One region of the Pseudoalteromonas sp. Ld19 genome, then DNA from elsewhere that is predicted to be linked to it. Evidence: predicted binding sites of a transcription regulator. Region 1 holds the regulator's gene; the other holds the start of a gene.
The links. The regulator sigma-54, encoded in region 1, starts transcription at its own class of promoters, with help from an activator protein. The targets are predictions, from matches to a motif close to GTTGGCACGNNNNTNGNNT.
Positions count from the first base shown of each region.

Region 2: ACJJVZ_RS17110 (DUF1328 family protein) is a predicted target of sigma-54. The motif match lies at 2,266-2,284, and genes of this name have one in related genera.

Region 1 is NZ_JBISHA010000017.1:257,540-262,756, forward strand. Features, by position in the region: gene rapZ (RNase adapter RapZ) at 1-185, opposite strand, end outside; gene ptsN (PTS IIA-like nitrogen regulatory protein PtsN) at 205-657, opposite strand; gene hpf (ribosome hibernation promoting factor) at 662-949, opposite strand; gene ACJJVZ_RS06325 (RNA polymerase factor sigma-54) at 975-2,474, opposite strand; gene lptB (LPS export ABC transporter ATP-binding protein) at 2,544-3,269, opposite strand; gene lptA (lipopolysaccharide transport periplasmic protein LptA) at 3,266-3,811, opposite strand; gene lptC (LPS export ABC transporter periplasmic protein LptC) at 3,801-4,355, opposite strand; gene kdsC (3-deoxy-manno-octulosonate-8-phosphatase KdsC) at 4,352-4,903, opposite strand; gene ACJJVZ_RS06350 (KpsF/GutQ family sugar-phosphate isomerase) at 4,904-5,217, opposite strand, start outside.
Region 2 is NZ_JBISHA010000022.1:55,396-60,612, reverse strand. Features, by position in the region: gene ACJJVZ_RS17130 (aspartate kinase) at 1-871, shown strand, start outside; gene csrA (carbon storage regulator CsrA) at 963-1,154, shown strand; gene ACJJVZ_RS17120 (YcxB family protein) at 1,206-1,673, opposite strand; gene ACJJVZ_RS17115 (hypothetical protein) at 1,807-1,998, opposite strand; gene ACJJVZ_RS17110 (DUF1328 family protein) at 2,052-2,225, opposite strand; gene ACJJVZ_RS17105 (OadG family protein) at 2,742-2,987, shown strand; gene oadA (sodium-extruding oxaloacetate decarboxylase subunit alpha) at 2,999-4,780, shown strand; gene ACJJVZ_RS17095 (sodium ion-translocating decarboxylase subunit beta) at 4,795-5,217, shown strand, end outside.

The sequences.
Region 1 (5,217 bases):
TTAGGAAGGTTTCGTACATCAATGCTCACTGCGATTTTATCGTAGTTATCAGAAACGCTGCGTACTAAAGAAGGTAAAAGATTTAACGGAATGTTATCTACGCAATAATAACCTAAATCTTCAACAACGCGTAAAGCAACCGACTTACCAGAACCTGATCGGCCACTTATGATAATTAGCTCCATTTATCACCCTTTATATTAATTACGATTGCTTAACAATAACTTGATACAGTTCGGTATCCGTTTTTGCACTGCGCAATTGCTTACAAAATTCTTTGTCGTTAAGTTTATCAGCAATGGTTGCCAGAGTCTTTAAGTGCTGCTGGTTATCACCATCTGGTACGATGAGTGCAACAAAAATATCAACGGGACGATTATCAATTGCATCAAAGCTAATAGGTGTTTCACTAACGAGTACTAAGGCTAAGGGCTCTTGTGCACCGCTCATGCGCCCGTGAGGGATCGCTATGCCTCTACCTATACCAGTACTGCCTAGCTTTTCTCTACTTAGTAAAGCGCTAAGAATATCTTGTTGAGAAAGGTACGGAAGCTTATCGTGAGCAAGTTCGCTGATAAACTCTAAAATTCTTTTTTTGCTATTAAAAAGGACCGCAGCTTTGCTGCAGTCCTGGCATATAAGTGAGCTTAATTTCATCATATTAGTGTCGAGCAAGCTTCTCTTTGTGTTTAATTACTTGGCGATCGAGCTTATCAATCAACGAATCGATGGCAGCGTACATGTCTTGATGCTCAGTTGAGGCAAATAACTCAGCACCACTTACATGTATTGTTGCTTCTGCTTTTTGGCTTAGTTTTTCTACATCAAGAATGACATGAACATTATTAATATGATCAGAGTGTCTTTCTAGCTTCGCAAATTTGGTATTTATATAGTCTCTTAGTGAATCAGTTAATTCTACGTGACGACCAGTTAAGTTTAGTTGCATAAGCATTACCCTCTTTGTTTGCGTCTTAAATCAGACTTTTTCGCTGATTTGACGGTGGAATAGCCAGAGATTCGCGATATTTTGCGATTGTACGTCTCGCTACTTTAATTCCTTGCTCAGCCAATATATCCGCTATTTTGCTATCACTCAATGGTTTTGCTGAGTTTTCTGCAGCGATTAATTTTCTGATAAGTGCACGTATTGCTGTAGATGAGCATTCACCGCCATTTTCGGTACTTACATGACTTGAGAAAAAGTATTTAAGCTCAAATATCCCCCGAGGTGTATGCATATACTTTTGAGTGGTTACACGCGAAATAGTTGATTCGTGCATTTCCACCATTTCAGCAACATCATTTAAAACCATAGGTTTCATGGCCTCAGGACCATGTTCAAAAAAGCCTTGCTGCTGCTTAACAATACAGTTAGTTACTTTTAATAATGTATCGTTTCTACTTTCTAAGCTTTTAATAAACCATTTAGCTTCTTGTAAATGCGAGCGTATAAACTGGCTATCACCGCTTGATTTAACAGTGCGAGACATCGCAGCATATTGGCTGTTTACGCGAATTTTTGGCATGCTATCTGGATTTAGTTCAACAACCCAGCGGCCTTTAATTTTTTTCACTGACACATCAGGAATTACATACTCAGACTCTTCCCTAACAATAGTATCTGCAGGCTTTGGGTTTAGCGTATGGATGAGTGTCATTACTTCTTTAAGCTCTTCTTCTTTGAGCTTCGTTTTTTTCATTAATGTACGATAGTCGCGAGCTGCTAATAAGTCTATGTGCTCGGTTAAAATCATTTTTGTTTCATTAATATAGGGTGTTTCTTTATCAAACTGATTAAGCTGAATGCACAAACACTCTTGTAAACTACGCGCTGCTATACCGACCGGATCAAATAATTGAATGCGTTTTAAAACAGCTTCTATTTCATCAAGTTCAACTTCATTATCATCTTCGTTTTCTTGGTTGAAGCTTTCGAGAATCTCTTCACAACTTAGTGTTAAAATGCCTGAATCATCTACGGCTTCCACAATAGCAATCGCAATCGCTTCATCAGTAGGGCTAAATGGCGTTAGTTGAAGTTGCCACATTAAATACTCGTGGAGCGTTTCCGTTGATGCACCTTGGTATATAGACTCGTCTTCAGGCATTGGACCTGATGAAGAGGCTGGAGCTGCACTCATGTACTCGTCCCAGCTAACATCCATCGCCATGTCGTCACTTACCGTATCTTTAGCAAGTGCTTCGCCGCTGTCTTGTTCGTATTCGCTTGGAGCATCGTCGGCAGATGCGCTAACAGTTATATCATCGGTGTCTGATTTTTGTTCATTTTTACCTGCAGCGTCTTCAGAATAGTCTTGCTCCTCAACCTCTAAAAGTGGGTTGCTGTCGAGCGCTTCTTGTATTTCTTGCTGGAGATCCAATGTACTGAGTTGCAACAAACGAATAGCTTGTTGCAATTGTGGAGTCATTGTAAGTTGCTGGCCCATGCGCAGCTGTAGTGATTGCCTCATGTATCTCTAACAATCCTTTTATGTTGTTATAATTAATACTAGCAGATGCTTAAAGACATGGCGTAAATGTTACAGCCTAAATTGCTCGCCTAAGTAAACATCGCGTACTGTTTTGTCATTTAATACGTGTTCTGGAGTACCTGATGCAATCAGCTCCCCATGAGAAACAATGTAGGCTTTTTCGCAAACATCAAGGGTTTCTCTTACGTTATGATCGGTAATTAACACACCAATCCCACGATTTTTAAGATGTTCTATGATTTTTTTTATATCAAGTACAGAGATTGGGTCAACGCCCGCAAACGGTTCATCTAATAATATAAACTTGGGATCAGCCGCTAATGCGCGGGCTATCTCTACGCGGCGACGTTCACCACCCGATAACGCCATACCTTGGCTGTCACGGATATGTTGAATATTAAATTCGTCTAATAAATTATTTAGCGTATCTTCTCTTTGCTGCTTCTTAAGCTCTTTACGTGTTTCTAAAATTGCCATTAAGTTTTGATAAACAGTTAGCTTTCTAAAAATTGAAGACTCTTGTGGTAAGTAGCCTATGCCTAATCTAGCACGACTGTGCATAGGTAAAAGAGTAATATCGTTATCGTCGATAGATATTTTTCCTTTATCGCTAGGTACTAAGCCCACAATCATATAAAACGTGGTGGTTTTACCTGCGCCATTTGGGCCAAGTAAGCCAACAATACTGCCAGCTTTAACTTCAAGGCCGACGTTTTTTACAACTTCACGGCCTTTATAGCTTTTGGCTAATAGTTCTGCTTTTAATGTGCTCATGGTTGGCCTTTGTCGCTTGTTTTACTTTTTTTAGCTTCAATAGGCACTAAAATTGTGTGAACGCGATCCGTTGAATTTTCATCTTTTTCAGCGCTAATTAATTGCTGTTCTATATCGTAAGTAATACTTTTTGCATTTATTTTTTGCCCCGCTTGCGATACTTGTGCATTACCAACAAGCGTTAAAAAACGCTTAGATACATCGTAACGCACTTCATCAGCACTGGCGCTCATAGTCGTGCCGTCGGGTTGTTTTTCTTCAAAATGTGCCGGACTGCCTGTGGCAATTAATAGCTGCTTATTATCACCGAGCTCTTCGCGTTTGTGTACTTCTAAACGGTCGGCGGTAATACGGCGATTTCCATGAATAATTTCAACGTTTTTCTCGAAAATACCCACATTGGCTTTTAATTGGCCTTCTTGTTTATCGGCACTTATTGAGATTTGGTTGGCAGCCGGTTGAGTCGACTGCTCTGCTGCATTACTGTTAAATGCTAATAAAAACGTTGGGATAATAAGTATTTTTGAAAATTTATTGGTCATAATATATGGTTCGCGTATGGTTAATAAGTTTTATCACTTCGGTTTTTAGATCGGCTTCTAGGCCTTTACCAGTGATCTTTAAATTAGGTCCAGTTACAACTACAGGTTGCTCTGAGCGCATTGTTAGTAGCTTTATATCAACTTGAATATTATCGGCATCGATTTTTTCTATCATTGCTTTATCGGTTAGATTTTTAGCGACAACATTACCTTCTAAAACTAATTGTTTGCCTTCGTACAGGGTTGCTTCATCAGCATTTATGCGCCAAGCCTGTTTTTCGTTATATAAAGTAAAAATAGGTTTTTCAAAAAAGGTAAAACCTAATTGTTGATATAACTCCATTTTGGCAGCTGTCACTTTGTGACTTATTTTGCCCTGCTCATCATACGCAGTTTGTTTTAGTTCTATTGCAGTATAATCAGGCTCAGCTATAACCTCAGATGTGCTCTGTGTAGTAATGTTTGTTTGCGTAAAATAAGGGTACCAAAGCCAAACCATACAGCTGATGAATAAAACGCTTAATATTATGCGCGCTATATTCATGAACTTGTACCTTGTGTGGTCAGTGGGTGCCCGTTTTCTAGCATTAATAAGTCTGTAAGCTCTCTTACTGCACCGAAGCCGCCAGGCATTTGTGTGGTGTAGTGTGACAGGCGCTTAATTAGCGGGTGAGCATCGTTAACAGCGACTGCAAAGCCGACTAATTCCATCACTGGCATGTCAGGACCATCATCACCTATATAAGCAATTTGTTCATCCGTTAGATCAAGTTTATGTTTTAGTTCTTCATAAGCAACGAGTTTATTTTCTTGACCTTGGTAGATGTGTTGTATGGTCAAGCTACTCATACGGTTTTGTACAATTTGCGAGTGACGTCCAGTAATAACCGCAACGTTAAAGCCGCTATTAATGAGCGCTTTTATACCAAACCCATCTTTAGTATTAAATGCTTTTAGTTCTTCACCTTGGTTGCCTAAGTAAATGCGCCCATCAGAAAATACACCATCAATATCGCAAATAAGCAATTTTACTTTTTTAGCACGTGCTTTAGCATCATCGCTTAGCGGTTGATAGAGTTCTTCAAATTGCATTTATAATACTCCTGCTTTCAATAAGTCTTGCATATTTAGTGCACCGATAGGCTGGTTTTGCTCATTGACAATAATTAAACCATTAATGCGTTTATGTTCCATAATATTAAGTGCTTCGGCAGCCAGCATATCTTGGGTTGCGGTCGTACATGATTTAGTCATTACTTCGCTAATTTTCGTGGTATGAATATCAACTCGTTGCTCTAAAATACGACGTAAATCGCCATCAGTAAATAGCCCCGTTAATTGTTGGTTTTCATCAACAATAGAGGTCATTCCTAGACCTTTAGCCGACATTTCAATCAGTGCGTCTT
Region 2 (5,217 bases), on a different contig from region 1:
TGCTGCTACGCGCTTAAAGCATGAGCTTGAGCATAATCGTATTGCTATTATTGCTGGGTTTCAGGGACGTGATATTGAGGGCAACATTACAACGCTTGGACGCGGTGGCACCGATACATCGGCTGTCGAAATAGCAGCAGCCATAAAAGCCGACGAATGCCAGATCTATACAGACGTTGACGGCGTATATACTACAGATCCTCGTGTCGAGCCCAACGCGCGCAGAATGGGCCAAGTTACATTTGCTGAAATGCTGGAGCTGGCAAGTTTAGGGGCGAAAGTTTTGCATATACGCTCAGTAGAAGCTGCAGGTAGGCACAATGTGCCACTTAGGGTGCTTTCGAGCTTTAATCCCGATGAAGGCACGTTAATAAGTTTTGAGGAGAGCGATATGCCAAACAAGGTGGTATCGGGAATTGCGTTTAATCGCGATGAGTGCTTAATTAAAGTAGAAGACGTTCCAGCAGGTACGCAAAATCTTTCAAAAATATTGAAACTTTTTGCCGATAATGGCATCGAAATAGATATGATTAATCAAGTTAATCATAACTTTGAAAAAATAGACTATGCTTTTACAGTGCACTCGAATGATTACCTGCAAGCACTTGAATTAATCTCTGAGCAACAAGTTCAACTCGGTGCTCAAAATGTAGGCGGGTTAACCACAGTTGCTAAAGTGTCTGCTGTGGGGATGGGTATGAAATCGCATTCTGGTGTCGCTAGTTTATTTTTTGATGCATTAGCACAGGAAAATATTAATGTTGTTTTAGTGTCTACTTCAGAGATTAAAATTTCAGTTTTAATAGATGAAAAGTACCTAGAGTTGGCTGTTCGTGCATTACATAAAGCATTTTTAACAGAAAATGAATAGATTGGTAGTTTTTACTTACTTTTCAGTCTGATTTTCATTAATATGTTTAAGCGGAATCTTATAATTTATATTGGAACATGGGAGCAATAGAATGCTAATACTAACTCGTAGAGTGGGTGAAACCCTAATGATTGGTGACGAAGTAACAGTTACCGTGCTAGGTGTTAAAGGAAATCAAGTTCGAATCGGTGTTAATGCACCAAAAGACGTATCAGTGCATCGTGAAGAGATTTATATGCGCATACAAGCTGAAAAGTCGAACCCAAATCCGGGCAATGCTTAATCAACACGTATAAATAGCTGAGTACTTTACTGGGCTATATTAAAAAACCACTCATTGAGTGGTTTTTTTGCTTATGAAATCGAGTATTTCAGAGCTGAGAATTTGCTTTGAAATATACTGCATACCGCTTTTATTTTGAAGCAGGATACCTTGCTGCGTATCTATTACTGTATTGATGTCTTGCCATGCTAATTGATAGTTTTTGTAATGATTGGCAGATTTAATACCGTCGTCATCGAAGGTAAGTGTTACTTCTGAGCCAGAAGCTCTACTAAGCATTTGTCTGGTTACCCACCAAGGTCTGCGATAGTAAAAAGCGACGCACTCTAGTACACCAAGCATAATCAAAAACGATCCTAAGTAGTGATCATTTAACCCATAAATACCAAATAAACCAAGTGCAACGAGCAACACAAGTAAAAAATACTTAGGTTTTGCGCGTTTACTGTAAGGCAGTGATTCATCAAAGCACTCGTAAAAATAGGGTTTATCGAGTGTGTAGGTCGTTGTAAATGCCATATTATCTTATTTAAAGTATCATTTTTTTCTATTTTAACAAGCTAACCTCTAAATGAGCAGCTTTATAGTCAGTGATTTTATTGCAGACACAAAAAAACGGCTCAAGAGCCGTTTTTTAGCGGTGCTAAAAGTATTAACAGTTAGTTTCTTCAGCGTTTACGCCTTCTTTAACTTCTTCGCATGCATCTTCTACTTTGTTCTGCACGTCAGTTACTGCTTCGTCAATACGTTCGCCTGCGTCTTCCGCATGGTTGTCTTCACAACCCATGATGAAAAAACTTGCGAATAGACCAATTAGTGCTGCTTTTAAAGTTGTAGATTTCATAATGTGATTCCTTGTAAGTTTAAATTAAATTTTAGTGTTAGTTAGTGCTTTATCTACCTGGGAGATTTTCCACGTAGTGCACCTGAAACTAATGAAATCACTAAAAGTACTATAAAGATAAAAAATATAATTTTTGCTATACCAGCTGCGGCACCTGCGATGCCACCAAAACCTAACACTGCAGCGATTAAAGCAATAACTAGAAATGTAATTGTCCAGCGTAACATTGTTTTCTCCTTGGTTTATAAATTTTGCTCACAATAACTAATGCCAGTTACATGCCAATATTTATTTTTGTTTAATATCATGCGGTTATGGTTTTTGTGTGTGTTTTATTTTTAATTGGTTAGTAACTTTTACGCTTTGTTATGTAACTTATTCACACTACTGAAAACTACTGATAAATATTTACTGGATATATTTTATTTGGTAAGACCAATTTGCAATTGTGAGGTTTCTTTATGATTTTTATAATTTTTAATGTCTATTTTTACTAGGTTAAATAGTTAATTAACAACTTATATATAATTTTTAGCTATAGTTGTTATTCACTCTATGTATTGTAGGTCCTGTTTTTGTTGGCCTACAGCATGTAAATTAATTGGGTGGCATGTTGTTTTAAGATTAATTGGTTTTACCAATTTACAAGGTGTAGACAAAGTTATTGGTTTTGTTATCATCCAGTGAATAAATATTTAATTAAATTGATTTTTTATTTCAATGTAGGTTTCAAGGGGAAATAAATGGATATAGGTGCTCTACTCACAACAGCTGGTAGTTTAATGCTCACCGGTATGGTTGGGGTGTTTGTATTTCTGTCGATATTAATTGGTGCAGTAACGCTTATGTCAAGTTTGGTAACGCGCTTTAGCGAACCAGAGGTAGCAATACCAGCTAAATCGCCGTCTTTTAAATCTCAAGGTGTGCCTAATGAGCACATCGCTGCTATTAGTGCTGCCATTGCTCAGTACAAATCAAATAATAAATAAGGGGCATATTCATGGCTAAATTAAAATTAACAGAATTGGTATTACGCGACGCGCACCAATCATTACTCGCAACCCGAATGCGCCTTGACGATATGCTGCCAATTGCTAGTAAATTAGATAACGCAGGTTATTGGTCTATTGAATCGTGGGGTGGTGCTACATTTGATTCGTGTATTCGTTATTTAGGCGAAGACCCATGGGAACGTATTCGTGCACTTAAAAAAGCAATGCCTAATACTAAGCAGCAAATGTTATTACGTGGTCAAAACTTATTAGGTTACCGCCATTACGCAGATGACGTGGTTGAAAAATTTGTAGAGCGCGCACATAAAAATGGTGTTGATGTTTTTCGTATTTTCGATGCAATGAACGATGTACGTAACCTTGAAACAGCGATTAAAGCGGCTATAAAAGTAGGCGCACATGCTCAAGGTACTATTTCTTATACTGTAAGTCCTGTGCACACGCTTGATATGTGGCTAACGCTAGCTAAGCAATTAGAAGATTTAGGTTGCCACTCAATTTGTATTAAAGATATGGCGGGTTTATTAAAACCATACGACGCTGAAAAACTAATTAAAGCACTTAAAGAAACCGTATCGGTTCCTATTGCTATGCAGTGCCACGCTACAACTGGTTTAAGTACAGCAACTTATCAAAAGGCGATCGATGCGGGCATTGATATGCTTGATACCGCTATTTCATCTATGAGCATGACTTACGGACATTCAGCAACCGAAACCATTGTGGCAATTGTTGAAGGAACCGAACGTGACACCGAACTTGATTTAAATCATCTAGAAGAAATAGCGGCTTACTTTAGAGACGTACGTAAAAAATATGCGGCATTTGAAGGTAGTTTAAAAGGGGTTGACGGACGTATTTTGCTCGCTCAAGTACCTGGTGGCATGCTTACAAATATGGAAAACCAGCTTAAAGAGCAAGGCGCAGCAGATAAGCTTAATGAGGTTTTACTCGAGATACCGCGCGTACGAGAAGATCTAGGCTTTTTACCATTAGTAACACCCACGTCGCAAATTGTAGGCACTCAAGCGGTACTCAACGTGCTAACAGGTGAGCGCTACAAAACAATTACTAAAGAAACTGCGGGCGTATTAAAAGGTGAGTATGGCTTAACACCCGCGCCAATGAATAAAGATCTACAAGAGCGTGTACTTAATGGTGCAGAGGTTATTACTTGTCGTCCTGCTGATAATATTGCGCCTGAGCTTGCAACGCTTGAAGCTGAGTTGTTAAAAGAAGCGCAAGAGCAAGGTTTAACACTGGCTGATGAGCAAATTGATGACGTACTAACTTATGCATTATTCCCACAAGTTGGTTTAAAATTTATTAAAAATCGTAACAACCCAGATGCATTTGAACCAGTGCCTTGTGTTGAAGATAAAAGCAATAAAGCACCCTCTAAATCTGCTTTAAATAATCACAGCGTAAAGGCCGAGCAATACAGCGTAAAAGTAGACGGTAAAGTTTACGACGTAGTAGTAGCGCAAGGCGGTGAGCTTAAAGAAGTAACCTTAAAAGATTCCGAGCATATGCCCCAGTCTGCGTCGGTTGCCTCGGGCGAGACACTTAACGCACCTTTAGCGGGTAATATTTTTAAGGTTAAAGTAAAAGCGGGGCAAGTGGTAAATGAAGGTGATGTAGTTATCATAATGGAAGCCATGAAAATGGAAACGGAAGTGCGTGCCATGCACACGGGTACTGTTGCTGAAGTACTTGTTTCTGAGGGTGACTCAGTTACAACGGGCGACGCTATGATTGCATTAGCATAAGGAGTAAATAGAGGATGGACGGTATTTTAAACCTCTGGCATGCAACGGGCATCGCTAACTTTACAATCCCATCGCTAATAATGATTGCGGTAGGTTGTTTACTCTTATTTTTAGCGATAGTTAAAGGCTTTGAACCATTGCTGTTATTACCTATTGGCTTTGGCGCTATATTAACAAACATACCCGTGGCTGGTTTATCAGACCCTGGTGGACTTTTGTACTACGTATATTATGTAGGTATTGATACGGGGATTTTTCCGCTGTTGATATTTATGGGGGTTGGAGCGCTAACTGATTTTAGTGCACTTATTGCAAACCCTCGTATGCTGTTATTAGGTGCGGCTGCACAGTTTGGTATTTTTGCGACTTTGTTTGGCGCGATATTACTAAACTATGTGCCAGGCTTTGAGTTTACCCTACAGGATGCGTCCGCTATT